DNA from 4 places in the Streptomyces sp. NPDC015032 genome. Region 1 is predicted to be linked to each of the others. Evidence: riboswitches for the same ligand, from Rfam matches in the RefSeq annotation. Region 1 holds a riboswitch; each other region holds the start of a gene.
The links. Region 1 has a riboswitch for cyclic di-AMP ahead of ACF08M_RS32635 (M23 family metallopeptidase). Riboswitches for the same ligand answer to the same signal wherever they lie in the genome.
Positions count from the first base shown of each region.

Region 2: another riboswitch for cyclic di-AMP. It lies ahead of ACF08M_RS08585 (NlpC/P60 family protein); the one in region 1 lies ahead of ACF08M_RS32635 (M23 family metallopeptidase).
Region 3: another riboswitch for cyclic di-AMP. It lies ahead of ACF08M_RS07670 (transglycosylase SLT domain-containing protein); the one in region 1 lies ahead of ACF08M_RS32635 (M23 family metallopeptidase).
Region 4: another riboswitch for cyclic di-AMP. It lies ahead of ACF08M_RS10840 (transglycosylase family protein); the one in region 1 lies ahead of ACF08M_RS32635 (M23 family metallopeptidase).

Region 1 is NZ_JBIBVN010000034.1:53,089-56,291, forward strand. It holds gene ACF08M_RS32630 (PP2C family protein-serine/threonine phosphatase) at 1-857, shown strand, start outside; cyclic di-AMP (ydaO/yuaA leader) riboswitch at 1,139-1,291, shown strand; gene ACF08M_RS32635 (M23 family metallopeptidase) at 1,303-2,460, shown strand; gene ACF08M_RS32640 (aldo/keto reductase) at 2,784-3,203, shown strand, end outside.
Region 2 is NZ_JBIBVN010000004.1:28,683-31,885, forward strand. It holds gene pcrA (DNA helicase PcrA) at 1-1,118, opposite strand, end outside; cyclic di-AMP (ydaO/yuaA leader) riboswitch at 1,398-1,563, shown strand; gene ACF08M_RS08585 (NlpC/P60 family protein) at 1,562-2,752, shown strand; gene ACF08M_RS08590 (hypothetical protein) at 2,976-3,203, opposite strand, start outside.
Region 3 is NZ_JBIBVN010000003.1:415,046-418,248, reverse strand. It holds gene ACF08M_RS07675 (DUF2461 family protein) at 1-480, shown strand, start outside; gene ACF08M_RS07670 (transglycosylase SLT domain-containing protein) at 822-1,607, opposite strand; cyclic di-AMP (ydaO/yuaA leader) riboswitch at 1,612-1,798, opposite strand; gene ACF08M_RS07665 (ATP-binding cassette domain-containing protein) at 2,495-3,203, shown strand, end outside.
Region 4 is NZ_JBIBVN010000005.1:95,840-99,042, forward strand. It holds gene eno (phosphopyruvate hydratase) at 1-937, opposite strand, end outside; gene ACF08M_RS10840 (transglycosylase family protein) at 1,213-1,965, opposite strand; cyclic di-AMP (ydaO/yuaA leader) riboswitch at 1,969-2,140, opposite strand; gene ACF08M_RS10845 (transglycosylase family protein) at 2,442-3,203, opposite strand, start outside.

The DNA of each region.
Region 1 (3,203 bases):
TCTCGGTCCTCGCGGTCGTGATCAACGGGGTCGTGCGGCGGGGCAATGAGCAGCTGGCCTCCGCGCGGGTCATCGCGGAGACGGCCATGCGGGCGGTGCTGCCGAAGCCGTCCGACCGGATCGGCGGGCTGCATGTGGCGGCGCGGTACGAGGCGGCGCAGGCGGACGAGTTCGTCGGCGGTGACCTGTTCGCCGTGACGGACACCCCGCAGGGGGTGCGGCTGGTCGTCGGGGACGTGCGGGGGAAGGGGCTGGACGCCGTGGAGTCGGTGGCGGTGATCATCGGGGCGTTCCGGGAGGCGGCCGAGCAGGAGCGGTCGCTGGAGGGCGTGGCGCAGCGGCTGGAGCGGGCGCTGGCGCGGGAGGGGACGCGGCGGGGCGGGCTCGATGCGGTCGAGGGCTTCATCACCGCCGTGCTGGCCGAGATCCCGTCCGGAGGGTCCCGGGTGCGGATCGTCAACCGCGGTCATCCCGAGCCGATCCTGCTGCACCCCGACGGGGCGCTGGAGGTGCTGGGGCCCACGGTGCCCGCGCTGCCGCTCGGGATGGACCTGGGCGTGTGGCCGGACCGGGCGGATGAGTGGGATCTGCCGGCGGGAACGACTCTGCTCCTGTACACGGATGGCCTCTCCGAGGCGCGGGACGCCGACGGCGTCTTCTACGACCCGGCGGCCCGGCTGCGGGGGCGGATCTTCCCGGGGCCCGAGGAGCTGCTGTCCGCGCTGACCGATGACGTACGGCTGTATACCGGTGGTGAGACGACCGACGACATGGCGCTGCTCGCGGTCGTACGTCCTGCGGAGGGGCAGCCGGACCGGCGCAGGACCGTGACGATCGTGGGTCTGGAAGAGATGTGACGGGCGAGGGCGTGAACCCGGTGCGAGCCGGGCGCGACCTCGGACGGGGGATGCCACCGTACGTAACCGAAGGACGCCGCTCCGCATAACATTTGACGCAACGTCAGAATCTGAGTAATGGCTGAGCCCCGATCAACTCGTACTGATCCGCCCGATTGTGTCCCGTAAAGTCCAGGCCAAAGACGTGAACGATCAGTGGGAACGGCTTGGAATCAGGCCCGGGTGTCTATTAACGTTCGATAACGCAGCGCGGTCGTCCCAGCCGTCGTCAGTGGCGGCACCGTGCGCGAGCGCCGAATCCCGCAAGGGAACCGGGGAACCACCTACATGGGGTGAATCGGATGCCTGCGTCTTGTGAGAGACGGAGGGGCCCGTAGGAGACCTTCCTGCTCCGAACCCGTCAGCTAACCCGGTAGGCGAGAAGGAAGGAAAGGAGTGCGCCCCCGTGGCGTCCAACAAGCCTGCCCCCGAGGCCCCCTCTCGGTTCAGCCCCGACTTCGGTTCCGGTACTGGAACCGACTACGGCACTTTTGCGACGGGAACGGCCTACGGCACCGAGCCGGGCGGCGACTTCGCCGGTGGGTTCGGCAGCGAATTCCGCGCCGACGGCAATGGCGAGCCCGAGCGGGGCCGGGACGAGTGGAACCCCACCGAGGAGTCCGTCCGCCCCGTACGTGGCAAGCACCGCGTCGCCAAGCAGCGCAACGGACTTGCCCGCAGCTCCACGGTGCTCGGGGTCGGTGTCATCGCAGCGGTCGGTGCGGGCGGCATGGCCACCGCGCAGAGCAAGCCGCCGGTCTCCATCTCCCTTCCCGACTCCATCGCGGACAACCTCCCCGACGCGAAGTCCCTTCCGGGCGTGGGTTCTCTCTTCTCCGAGGAGTCCGAAGCCGAAAAGGCCGCGGCCGCCGCCGCGGCCGCGCCGCTCACCACCGCCGGTCTCACCACCACCGAGGCCGAACAGGGCACGGCGGACGCGGGCGAGGCGCTCCGCGCGCGCATCCTCCAGCAGGCCGAGCAGCAGCAGGACGCCGCCGACGCCGAGGCGAAGGCAGCCCAGGAGAAGGCGGCCGCGGAGCAGGCCGCCGCCGAGGCCAAGAAGCAGCAGGACGCCGCCGAGGCCAAGGTCGCCGCCGAGAAGAAGAAGGCGGAGGAAGCGGCCAAGAAGAAGGCCGAGGCCCTGCGGCTCGCCAAGCTCGCCGCCAGCTATGCCATTCCGACCTCCTCCTACACAGTCACCTCGACTTTCGGCCAGGCCGGCTCGATGTGGTCCTCCGGCTACCACACCGGCCTCGACTTCGCCGCGCCGACGGGTACGCCGATCAAGGCCGTGCACGGCGGCACCATCAAGTCGGCCGGCTGGTCCGGTTCGTACGGCTACCGCACGGTGCTGGAGCTCGACGACGGTACGGAGGTGTGGTTCTGCCACCAGTCCTCCATCGGCGTCAGCGTCGGTCAGAAGGTCACCACCGGTGAGACCATCGGCCGGGTCGGCGCGACCGGCAACGTGACCGGCCCGCACCTCCACCTGGAGGTCCACACCTCCGACGGTACGGGCATCGACCCGATGGCCTGGCTGCGCGGCAAGGGCCTCAACCCCTGATCCGCAGGCCACCTTCCCGGCCCGCGTGATCCGAGCCAATTCGCCGGCCGCCGAACCCCGGCAGCCCTGACGCTCCCCCCGACGTCAGGGCTGCCGGTCTGCCGGGCCTTCCCGACGTCAGGGCTGCCGGTCTGCCGGGCCTTCCCGATGTCAGGGTTGCCGGTCTGCCGGGCCTTCCCGATGTCGGGACTGCCGGTCTGGCGGAGCAGCACAGCCGCCGGAGCGGCACAGTCGCCGGAGTGGCTGGCCCACCGGGGAGGTCGGCCCGTCGGAGCGGTCGGCCCGTCGGAATAGTGGTGCCGCCGGAATCCGTTGACCCGTTTATGACTTCTCTTCGTAAGCTGGGCTCTTCCGATTTCGAGGTCTTCCCACTCGCCCTCGGCGGCAACGTCTTCGGCTGGACCGCCGACGAAGCGCAGTCGTTCGCGGTGCTGGACGCCTACGCCGCAGTGGGCGGCAACTTCGTCGACACCGCTGACGCCTACACCGCCTGGATCCCGGGCAACGAGGGCGGCGAGTCGGAGACCGTCATCGGAAAGTGGCTCGCGGCCCGCTCCAACCGCTCCGACATCGTCGTTGCCACCAAGGTCGGCGCCCACCCCTCGTACAAGGGGCTCTCCGCCACGAACATCAAGGCCGCGGCCGAGGAGTCGCTGCGCCGGCTCGGCACCGACCACATCGATGTCTACTACACGCACTTCGACGACGAGACCGTCCGGGTCGAGGAGATCATCACCGCCCTC
Region 2 (3,203 bases), on a different contig from region 1:
TTGGGACGGCGGCTCTCGTTGCGCTCGATGACCGCGTTGGCGGCGGACAGGATCGTCTGCGTGGAGCGGTAGTTCTGCTCCAGCAGGATCGTGGTCGCGTCCGGGTAGTCCTCCTCGAACTGGAGGATGTTGCGGATGGTCGCGCCGCGGAAGGCATAGATCGACTGGTCCGCGTCACCGACGACGCACAGCTCGCCGGGGGCGTCGCCCTCACCGGCCGGGCCGACCAGTTCGCGTACGAGGGTGTACTGGGCGTGGTTGGTGTCCTGGTACTCGTCGACCAGGACGTGGCGGAAGCGGCGGCGGTAGTGCTCGGCGACGTCGGGGAACGCCTGGAGGAGGTGGACCGTCGTCATGATGATGTCGTCGAAGTCCAGCGCGTTGGCCTCGCGCAGCCGGGACTGGTACATCGTGTAGGCCTGGGCGAGGGTCTTCTCGAACCCGTCCGCCGCCTGGCCGGCGAAGGTCTCCTCGTCGATCAGTTCGTTCTTCAGGTTCGAGACCTTCGCCGTGAACGACTTCGGCGGGAAGCGCTTCGGGTCCAGATCGAGATCGCGGCAGACCAGGGCCATCAGCCGCTTGGAGTCGGCGGCGTCGTAGATCGAGAACGACGAGGTGAAGCCGAGCTTCTTCGATTCGCGGCGCAGGATGCGTACGCACGCACTGTGGAAGGTCATGACCCACATGGCGTTGGCGCGCGGTCCGACGAGCTGTTCGACGCGCTCCTTCATCTCGCCCGCGGCCTTGTTGGTGAAGGTGATCGCCAGGATCTGGCCGGGGTGCACCCCGCGCTCGGCGAGGAGGTGGGCGATCCGGTGGGTCAGCACCCGGGTCTTGCCCGAGCCCGCCCCGGCGACGATGAGCAGCGGGGAGCCCGCGTGGACGACGGCGGCCCGCTGCTCGGTGTTCAGCCCGTCGAGGAGCGCCGCGGGGTCGATGACCGGGCGGGGCGCGCCGTCGCGGTAGTACGCGTCCCTGGGCGGCGGGGGCCCATCGAACACGCCCGCGAAGAGGTCCTCCGGCACCGCTTCGGGTACGGAGTCCTCGGGGGGCGGCGGGGGCTCTTCCTCCGAGTGCTGGAGGCCGGCCAGGAAGCTGTCGTCAAAGAGGCTGCTCATCGCTTGCCGAGTCTAGGACGCCGGACCGACACACGGCGGCCGCATACCGAACTGCACCCCGGCCGCATGACGAACCCCACTCCACGACCGGGCACGCAGAGAGAACGAGCCGCCACTACGGGTGAGAAATTCCGGACCCTCGTCCACCCTGGCACCCCAATCCACGAAGGTCACGAACGCGTATCGGGCATATCGAACATCAACCTTCACAGCAGCATCATGAGTTGGCTAGCGTGCTCGACCGGGCGGCCCGTACCCCCTGAGGCGAACCACGCCGAGCGGGCGCCCGCGCCGAATCCGGGCCGCCCTCGCGGGCGTTCGGAGCCGGGGAACCATACGCAGCACTGGGGTGAATCGGTCCTTATCCCCCACTCGGACCGTAGGGCAGCCTTCCGTTCCGCCCGAACCCGACAGCTAACCCGGCAGGCGGTCCACGGAAGGAGATGCCTGCCTTGGCATCGCATCGCAAACCGCGCCCCCGGGTGCGCACCACCACTCCGGCCGTCGGGCTCACGACGGCGGCCCTGGCGTCCGTGACCCTGCTCTCCACGCAGAGCGCCACGGCGGCCCCCGCTCCGAAGCCCAGTGTCGAGGACGTCCAGAAGCAGGTCGACGACCTCTACCGGCAGGCGGGTACCGCGACCCAGCGGTACAACCAGGCGAAGGAGGCCTCCGCCGCCCAGCGCGCCGAGGTGGACACGCTCCTGGACGACGTGGCGAAGCGCGCCGACAAACTCAACGACGCCCGCAGGACGCTCGGCTCCTACGCGGCCGCGCAGTACCGCACCGGGTCGCTCACGCCGAGCGCCACCTTCTTCCTGGCCGACGACCCGCAATCGTACTTCGACCAGAACCAACTGATGGACCGGATGTCCGGTCAGCAGCAGAAGGCACTCACGGACTTCCGCGCGCAGCAGGCCAAAGCCTCGAAGAAGCGCGCCGAAGCGGTGCGCAGCCTGGAGACGCTGACCACGACGCAGGCCACGCTGCGCACCAGCAAGCAGAACGTTCAGCAGAAGCTGGGCGAGGCGCGGACGATGCTGTCGAAGCTGACCGCCGAGGAGAAGGCGCGGCTCGCGGCGCTGGAGCGGAAGAAGGAGGCGGAGGCCAAGCGCAAGGCGGAGGAACTGGCGCGACAGCAGGCCGCCGCCAAGGCGGAGGCGGACCGCAAGGCCGCGGAGGCCGCGGAGGCCGCGAAGAAGACGGGGTCCGGCAGCGGTACGGGAACGGGCACCGGGACCGGCACCGGGACCGGCACCGGCACCGGCTCGGGCAGCAGCGCCTCCACCAAGGCGGAACAGGTCCTGGCCTTCGCCCGCGCCCAGATCGGAAAGCCGTACGTCTGGGGCGCGACCGGTCCGTCCTCGTACGACTGCTCCGGGCTCACCCAGGCGGCATGGAAGGCCGCGGGCGTCACCATCCCGCGCACCACCTGGGACCAGGTGAAGGTCGGCACCCGGGTCGCCACGGCGGACCTGCGCCCCGGCGACCTCGTCTTCTTCTACGACGACATCAGTCACGTCGGCATCTACAAGGGCGACGGAATGATGATCCACGCGCCGAAACCGGGGGCGAACGTGCGCGAGGAGTCGATCTACTACATGCCGATCTACGGCAGCGTGCGGCCGGGTTAGCGGTCCGCCGCACCGCCGCCCTGGGCGCGAGCCGGCCGGCCCGACCAGTGGTCGGCCGGGTCGTACCCCGGGCCGGCCGATGCCTCCGGGCGGCTCACGCCCCGGGACCGGGGCCCCCGAAACCGGCTCACGCCCCGGAGCCGGGCCGGCTCTCCGGAATCGGGCCGGCTCTCCGGCGGGCCCTGGCCCCGGCCCTGCGGACAGTGGCCGCCGGCCTCGGTTCTCAGGTCCAGAGCGTCGCGATGAAGATATTGGCGAGCGTCAGCCCGCCCACGGCCGCGAAGGCGCCCTTGTCGACCTTCTCCTCGTCCCGCTTGATGTAGACCAGCGCGAGGACGACGACCAGGAACAGCAGCTTGACCCCGATCTTGATGTTGTTCACATGACCGCCGTCGGCCTGGTTGAGCCCGACCAGTGCGACCCCGGTGACCAGCATCGTGAGCGCACCGTG
Region 3 (3,203 bases), on a different contig from region 1:
TACGAGGACTTCTCCGTCTGGGGGTTCCGCAAGGACCCGTGGTGGTGGCAGCACCAAGTAGCGGTGATCCGGATCGCGCGCAATGTCGAGATCGGCCTCCGCTTCGACCTCGACGGGCTCCGGATCAAGGGTGGCTGGACCTACCCGGACCCGGGGCAGATCCCGTTGTTCCGTACGGCAGTTGCCGCGCAGGAGAGCGGACCCGCGCTGGTGCGCGCCGTCGAGACGCTGGAAAGGCGGGGGTACGAGGTCACCGGCGATCTGATGAAGCGCGTGCCACGCGGCCACGACGCCGGGCATCCGCGCGCCGACTACCTCCGGTACCGCTCGATCTCCGCCGCCCGGCCGCTCGGCGGGGACTGCGCGCAGCACACGCCGGCCCTGCCCGGTGCCGTGCTCGCGGCGGCAGAGGAACTGGAGCCCCTGCTCTCCTGGCTCGCCGGCCATGTGACCGTTCCCGGTCCCCGCCGAGCCGCGTAGCACCGCCCCCGCACGCTGCCCGCGGGGGGCGGGATTCCGGTCCCCCCTCGATCACTCCACGATCGTGCCGCTGCCCGCACGCGCGCAGGGCGGGACTCCTGCCCTGTTCGTCGCCTACTTCTTCGGAGAGGCTGCCCGCACGCGCCGGGGCTCCGCGTCCACCGGCCCGTTTCCGGACGGCACGCTGCCGACGCAGGTGCGCGAGGCAGGGGTTCCGGCCTCGCGCACATCCGGGGCAACGGCCGGAAGGCGGTCCCCGACCGTCGAGAGGCCCTTCGCGAGCGGCATGACCGCCCTCTCACCACTCGTCGGCCCTGAACCGCCACCGGCACCATGGGGCGTCAGTAGGCCCCGAACACGTTGTCGATCGAGCCGTACTTGTCGGCCGCGTAGTTGCAGGACGCGGTGATGTTGGCGACCGGGTCGTAGCTGTCCAGCGACGTACCGGGCACGTGGTAGGCGCGGAACGTCGGGTCGATGATCTGAAGGAGACCCTTGGACGGCGTTCCGGCGACAGCATTCGAGTCCCAGTTGTTGACGGCCCGGGGGTTGCCGGAGGACTCGCGCATGACGTTGCGGTGGATGCCGTCGTAACTGCCGGGGATGCCGTGCTTCGCCATGACGGCCAGCGACTCCCTGATCCAGCCGTCCAGATTGTTCGTGTACGTGGCGGGCTTGACGGCCGGTGCGGCCGTGGTGGTCGTCGCCGGTGCGGCACCGCTCACGGCGGACACGCCGGTGGAAGCGTGTGACCCGGCCTTGGCGCCGATGGTCAGCTTCATGCCCGGGACAATCAGAGCGGGGCTGCCACCCACCACCTCTCGATTTTCCTCGTACACCTTCTGCCAGCCACCGCTGACGGAATACTCCCGCGCGATCTTGGAAAGGGTGTCGCCCACGGTCACGGAATGGACGGCGGGTGCGGCCTTCTGGACGGAGATTTCCTTGACAGTGGCGGCGGACGACGCCGCGGCCTTTTCGGCGGCGACGGTCTGCGCCGGTGCGGCCGAGGCGAATCCCGCACAGACCAGCGGAAGCACGAGGGCGGCCCCGCCCGTGGTCGCGGCGATGAATCCGCGGGTCAGCGAAGTGGACTTGCGACGATAGGACTTACCCGTGGTGGGCATGGCGAATTCCTCTCCGTCGCCTGCGAGGTGAGCTGTCGGGTTCAGACTGGAGATGTCTGGCCGCATGCAACTGCGGCTTCACCCCGAGCCGTTCCGAATTCCGGATCGGCGACCTACCTGGGTCCCCCGCTCCTGCCGTACGCGATCGGGTCGGATTCTCGGACGGCGGCAGGATTCGGCGTTCCGTCCGGATTGACGGTGACCGTAGGCGAGAAAGGCCGAATGGAACAAGCCCCTATTTTTTGATCACAATTGATTTGCAAGATCGAATCACAGAAAGGCAGTAATCCACCTCACACCACATGACCAAATTTCCTTGCACAGAAGGGAACGGCGCGCGCAGCCTGCCGCCTTGAACCGTGGACGTGACTCACACCACGCAGTTCCCAAAAGTCACATTTCGGACAGAGCTCAAAAGTCGCAACTCTCTACAAATACCCCCTAATTAACCAAGCGGGCATGTTCGACAAAGCGCCCATATAGGGACATTTGCCCGCCTGTGCTCGCACTCTCGCTCCGGTGCGCCGCCCCCCGGGGCGACCGCACCTGGCAGGACCGGTCGGCGGTCCGGCCGTGCCACTCCCCCGCCCGGCACGGGGCTTTGCCTTTCGCCCTCCGGCTCACTATCGTCTTGACCGTCCTGTTGTCTCCGATAGAGGTGGACGTTGCGCATCTGAGGTTCGCGATCATCGCGCCGTACGGCTCCGGTCGTACGCCCGTCACGCTGTAGCAGTGTGTTCTCCTGCCCGTGACCCCGCGTGGATGCGACCTCGGTGCAGGAGCCGTCCCTCGATCTCTCGGACCGGCGCACCCTTCCCCTTCCGGTCGCTGCGTGGTGCTCGCATACGAAGCCCTCACTCACCAGGCTCACGACTGCGAGGATCACCATGGCGACACCCACTGCCCCCAATGTCTCCCTCACCTGCTCCGCCCTGTCGTTCCAGTGGCCGGACGGCACGACCGTCTTCGACGGGCTCTCCCTCGGCATCGGCCGCGGCCGCACCGGTCTCGTGGGCAACAACGGCGCGGGCAAGTCCACACTGCTGCGCCTGCTGGCCGGCCTGCTCCGCCCCTCCCAGGGCTCGGTGACCGTCGGCGGCAGCCTCGCCCATCTCCCGCAGAACATCACCCTCGACACGTCGTTGCGGGTGGACCAGGCCCTGGGCATCGCCGAGCGGCGCGATGCGCTGCGCGCCATCGAGGCCGGGGATGTGAACGAGAAGCACTTCGAGACGATCGGCGACGACTGGGACGTGGAGGAACAAGCCCTCGCGACGCTGGGGTCGCTCGGACTCGGGTACCTCGAACTGGACCGCACCGTGGGCCAGATGTCCGGCGGGGAGACCGTCCTGCTGCGCCTGGCCGCACTGTTGCTGGAACATCCCGATGTCCTCCTGCTCGACGAACCGACCAACAACCTCGATGTCTTCGCGCGTCGCAGGCTCTACGACGCCGTCGACAACTGGCGCTCCGGGGTGCTGGTCGTGGTCAGCCACGACATCGAACTGCTGGAGCGCGTGGACCGCATCGCCGAACTGCGCGCCGGATCCGTGGGCTGGTACGGCGGTGGCTGGTCCGCCTACCAGGAAGCCCTCG
Region 4 (3,203 bases), on a different contig from region 1:
CGGCCCAGTCGTCCTCGTACAGCGGGTCCTCGATGGAGACCAGCGGGTACGCGGAGACGAGCTCCTCGTAGTACTCGGTCATCTCGGCGGCCGAGCGGGACTTGCCCTCGAACTCGTACGCGCCGTCCTTGTAGAACTCGGACGCGGCGACGTCGAGCGCGAGCGCGATGTCCTTGCCCGGGACGTAGCCGGCTTCCTTGATGGCCTCGACGATGAGGTCGAGGGCGGCGCGGTTCGACTCCAGGTTCGGCGCGAAGCCGCCCTCGTCGCCGAGACCGGTCGAAAGTCCCTTGGTCTTCAGGACCTTCTTCAGCGTGTGGTAGACCTCGGCACCCCAGCGCAGGGCCTCGGAGAAGGACTCCGCGCCGATCGGGGCGATCATGAACTCCTGGATGTCCACGTTGGAGTCGGCGTGCGACCCACCGTTGAGGATGTTCATCATCGGAACGGGCAGCAGGTGCGCGTTCGGGCCGCCGAGGTAGCGGAAGAGCGGCAGGTCCGAGGCCTCGGAGGCGGCGTGGGCGACGGCCAGCGAGACACCGAGGATGGCGTTGGCGCCGAGCGAGCCCTTGTTCTCGGTGGCGTCCAGGTCGAACATCGCCTGGTCGATCAGCCGCTGCTCGGTCGCGTCGTAGCCGACGAGCTCCGGGCCGATCTGCTCGATCACGGCGAGGACGGCCTTCTCGACGCCCTTGCCCTGGTAGCGGTTGGGGTCGCCGTCGCGAAGCTCAATGGCCTCGAACGCACCGGTGGAGGCGCCGGACGGCACGGCAGCACGGCCCGTGCTGCCGTCGTCGAGGCCAACCTCGACCTCGACCGTGGGGTTCCCCCGGGAGTCGAGGATTTCCCGGGCTACGACGACGTCGATGGACGGCACGAGGCATCTCCTTCTGGGATATGACGCTGGTTGTGCAGGGTCACTTCGGCCTTGCGACATGAGCCTAACCGGCCCGGCCCGCTCAGCCGGACGATCGCCCGTCCCCTGGGACGAAAAAGGGCCCAAGGGTGAGCATCACCGGACAAACAGTCAGAATTTTACTGGTCAGTAACGACAACAGTTGAACGAACCCGCAGAGGCGGCGCACTTCCCGGAGGCGGCATGTGACGGAGGTGACACCTCGCGGCGGCGGCACATGACACAGGAAACCCCGGCCCGGCGCGTACGGGGGAACGCGCGCCGGGCCGGGGTGCTCCGGGAGGAGAGAACCTGGACTACTTGGTCAGGTGCAGCTGCTGACCCGGGTAGATCAGGTCGGCGTCCGTGACGATGTCCTTGTTCAGCTCGAACAGCTGCTGCCAGCCGCCCTCGACCTTGCGGTCGGCGGCGATCTTGCTCAGGGAGTCGCCGGAGACGACCTTGTACTCGCCGTCGCCCTTCTTGACCTTCTCGCCGGTCGGGGTGGTGACGGTCTTCTTCGACTCGGCCTGCGGGGCGGCGGAGCGGTCCGAGCGGTTGGTGGCGGGGGCCTCGGTGCGCTCGGCCTTCTTCGGCTGGGCCTGCTGCTTCGGCGCGGCCGGGGCGCTCTGCTTCTGCGTGGCGCCGGAGCCGGACTTCGAGGAGGAGCCGGTGTCGACACCCGGGTTGACGCCGTCGTTGCGCAGGTTGCCGGCGCCGGCACAGCCCCAGGCACCCGGGCCCTGCATGTCGAGGAGCCGCTCGGCGGTGGCGATCTGCTGGGCCTTGGTGGCCAGGTCGGCACGGGGGGCGTACTGCGTACCGCCGGCGGCGGCCCAGCTGGACTGCGAGAACTGCAGACCGCCGTAGTAGCCGTTGCCGGTGTTGATGGACCAGTTGCCACCGGACTCGCACTGAGCGACGGCGTCCCACGTGGCGACGGAGGCGGCGGAGGCACCGGTCGCACCCATCAGCGGAACGGCGACGGCGGTACCGGCGACACCGGCGAGCGTGGCGACACGGACGGCCTTGGACGGGCGGCGGTGCTTGCCCTTGCCAGAAAACAGCATGGAACGTCTCCTCACCGACGCCTACGAGGTGAGCTGTCGGGTTCGGGCCAAGTGAGTTGCCCGGTCGCACGTCCTAGCACGCGACTTCACCCCAAGCCGGTCCTGATGCGTCTTTCGACGATCGGGGCCGGCGCCTACCTGGGTCCCCCGCTCCTGCCTACGGCGCTTTACGCGTCTGTTCCCTTCGACCGACGGCAGGATTTCGGCGTGACGGTCGACGGGGCCCGCGGTGCGAGCGGTTCCGACCGTAAACACACGCAACCCCTACATTCAAAGATGGACACATCGGACAATCACCCCTTACTTGCATCTGAGGAACCGTCGTTTTCGCAGGTGGGAGGCGGTACAGGAGGACCCCTCAGGCGCGACACGCCAGTTGACGCAAAGAGACCCATGTCTCACTTACGCATAAGTGGACATAGGTCTCTGAACTACCCCAGTTTTTGAGGCTCTTTCAGTCGATTATCAGACCGCTCTCATTTGGTCTTCACATCGAGATCGAGGCTCTGGCCAGGGAGAATGAGGTCCGGGTCGGATCCGACGGCCTCCTCGTTGGCCTCGTACAGCGCGGACCAGCCGCCGGGAACCTTCTGTGCGTCAGCAATCGCCCAGAGGTTGTCGCCGGGGCGGACGGTGTACGTGCCGTCGGCGGCCGGCGTGCCCGCGTCGCGCGCATCGCCGTCACCGCGGGAGGCGTGCCGGCCCGACTCGCGGTCGACGCCGCCGTTCGTGTCCCGGCCCCCCTCGGGGGCCGGTGCGCCGCGGTGCTTGCCCCCCGTACCGTCGGCCGCGTCGGACGGGCCGGTCGCGTCCGACGCGTCGGACGCTCCGGAGGACGGGGTGGCAGAAGGCTTCGACGGGGTGGCGGAAGGCTTCTTGGACGGCTTGGTCCGGTCCGCCGGTCCGTCGTCGGCGCCCGAGCGCTCCGAGCCGTCCTTGCCGCCCTTGCCGCCCGAGTCGGCGTCCGGGGCGGCGTGCGACGGTGTGGCGCCCTCGGACGGGGCCGTCGACGCGCCGTCAGCCGGCTCCGTGCTCCGCTTCGGCTCGGCGGGCGGCGTGACCCCGGGATCGACGCCCGGCAGCGTCCCGTCCTCCGTGAGGCCGGAGATGACCGCACAACTGGGCCACGCCTTCGGGCCCCGGTCCTCCAGGACCTTCTCGGCCACATCTATCTGCTGCGAGCGGCTGGCCAGGTCGGCGCGCTCGGCATACGACTCGCCGCCGTACGCCTTCCAGGT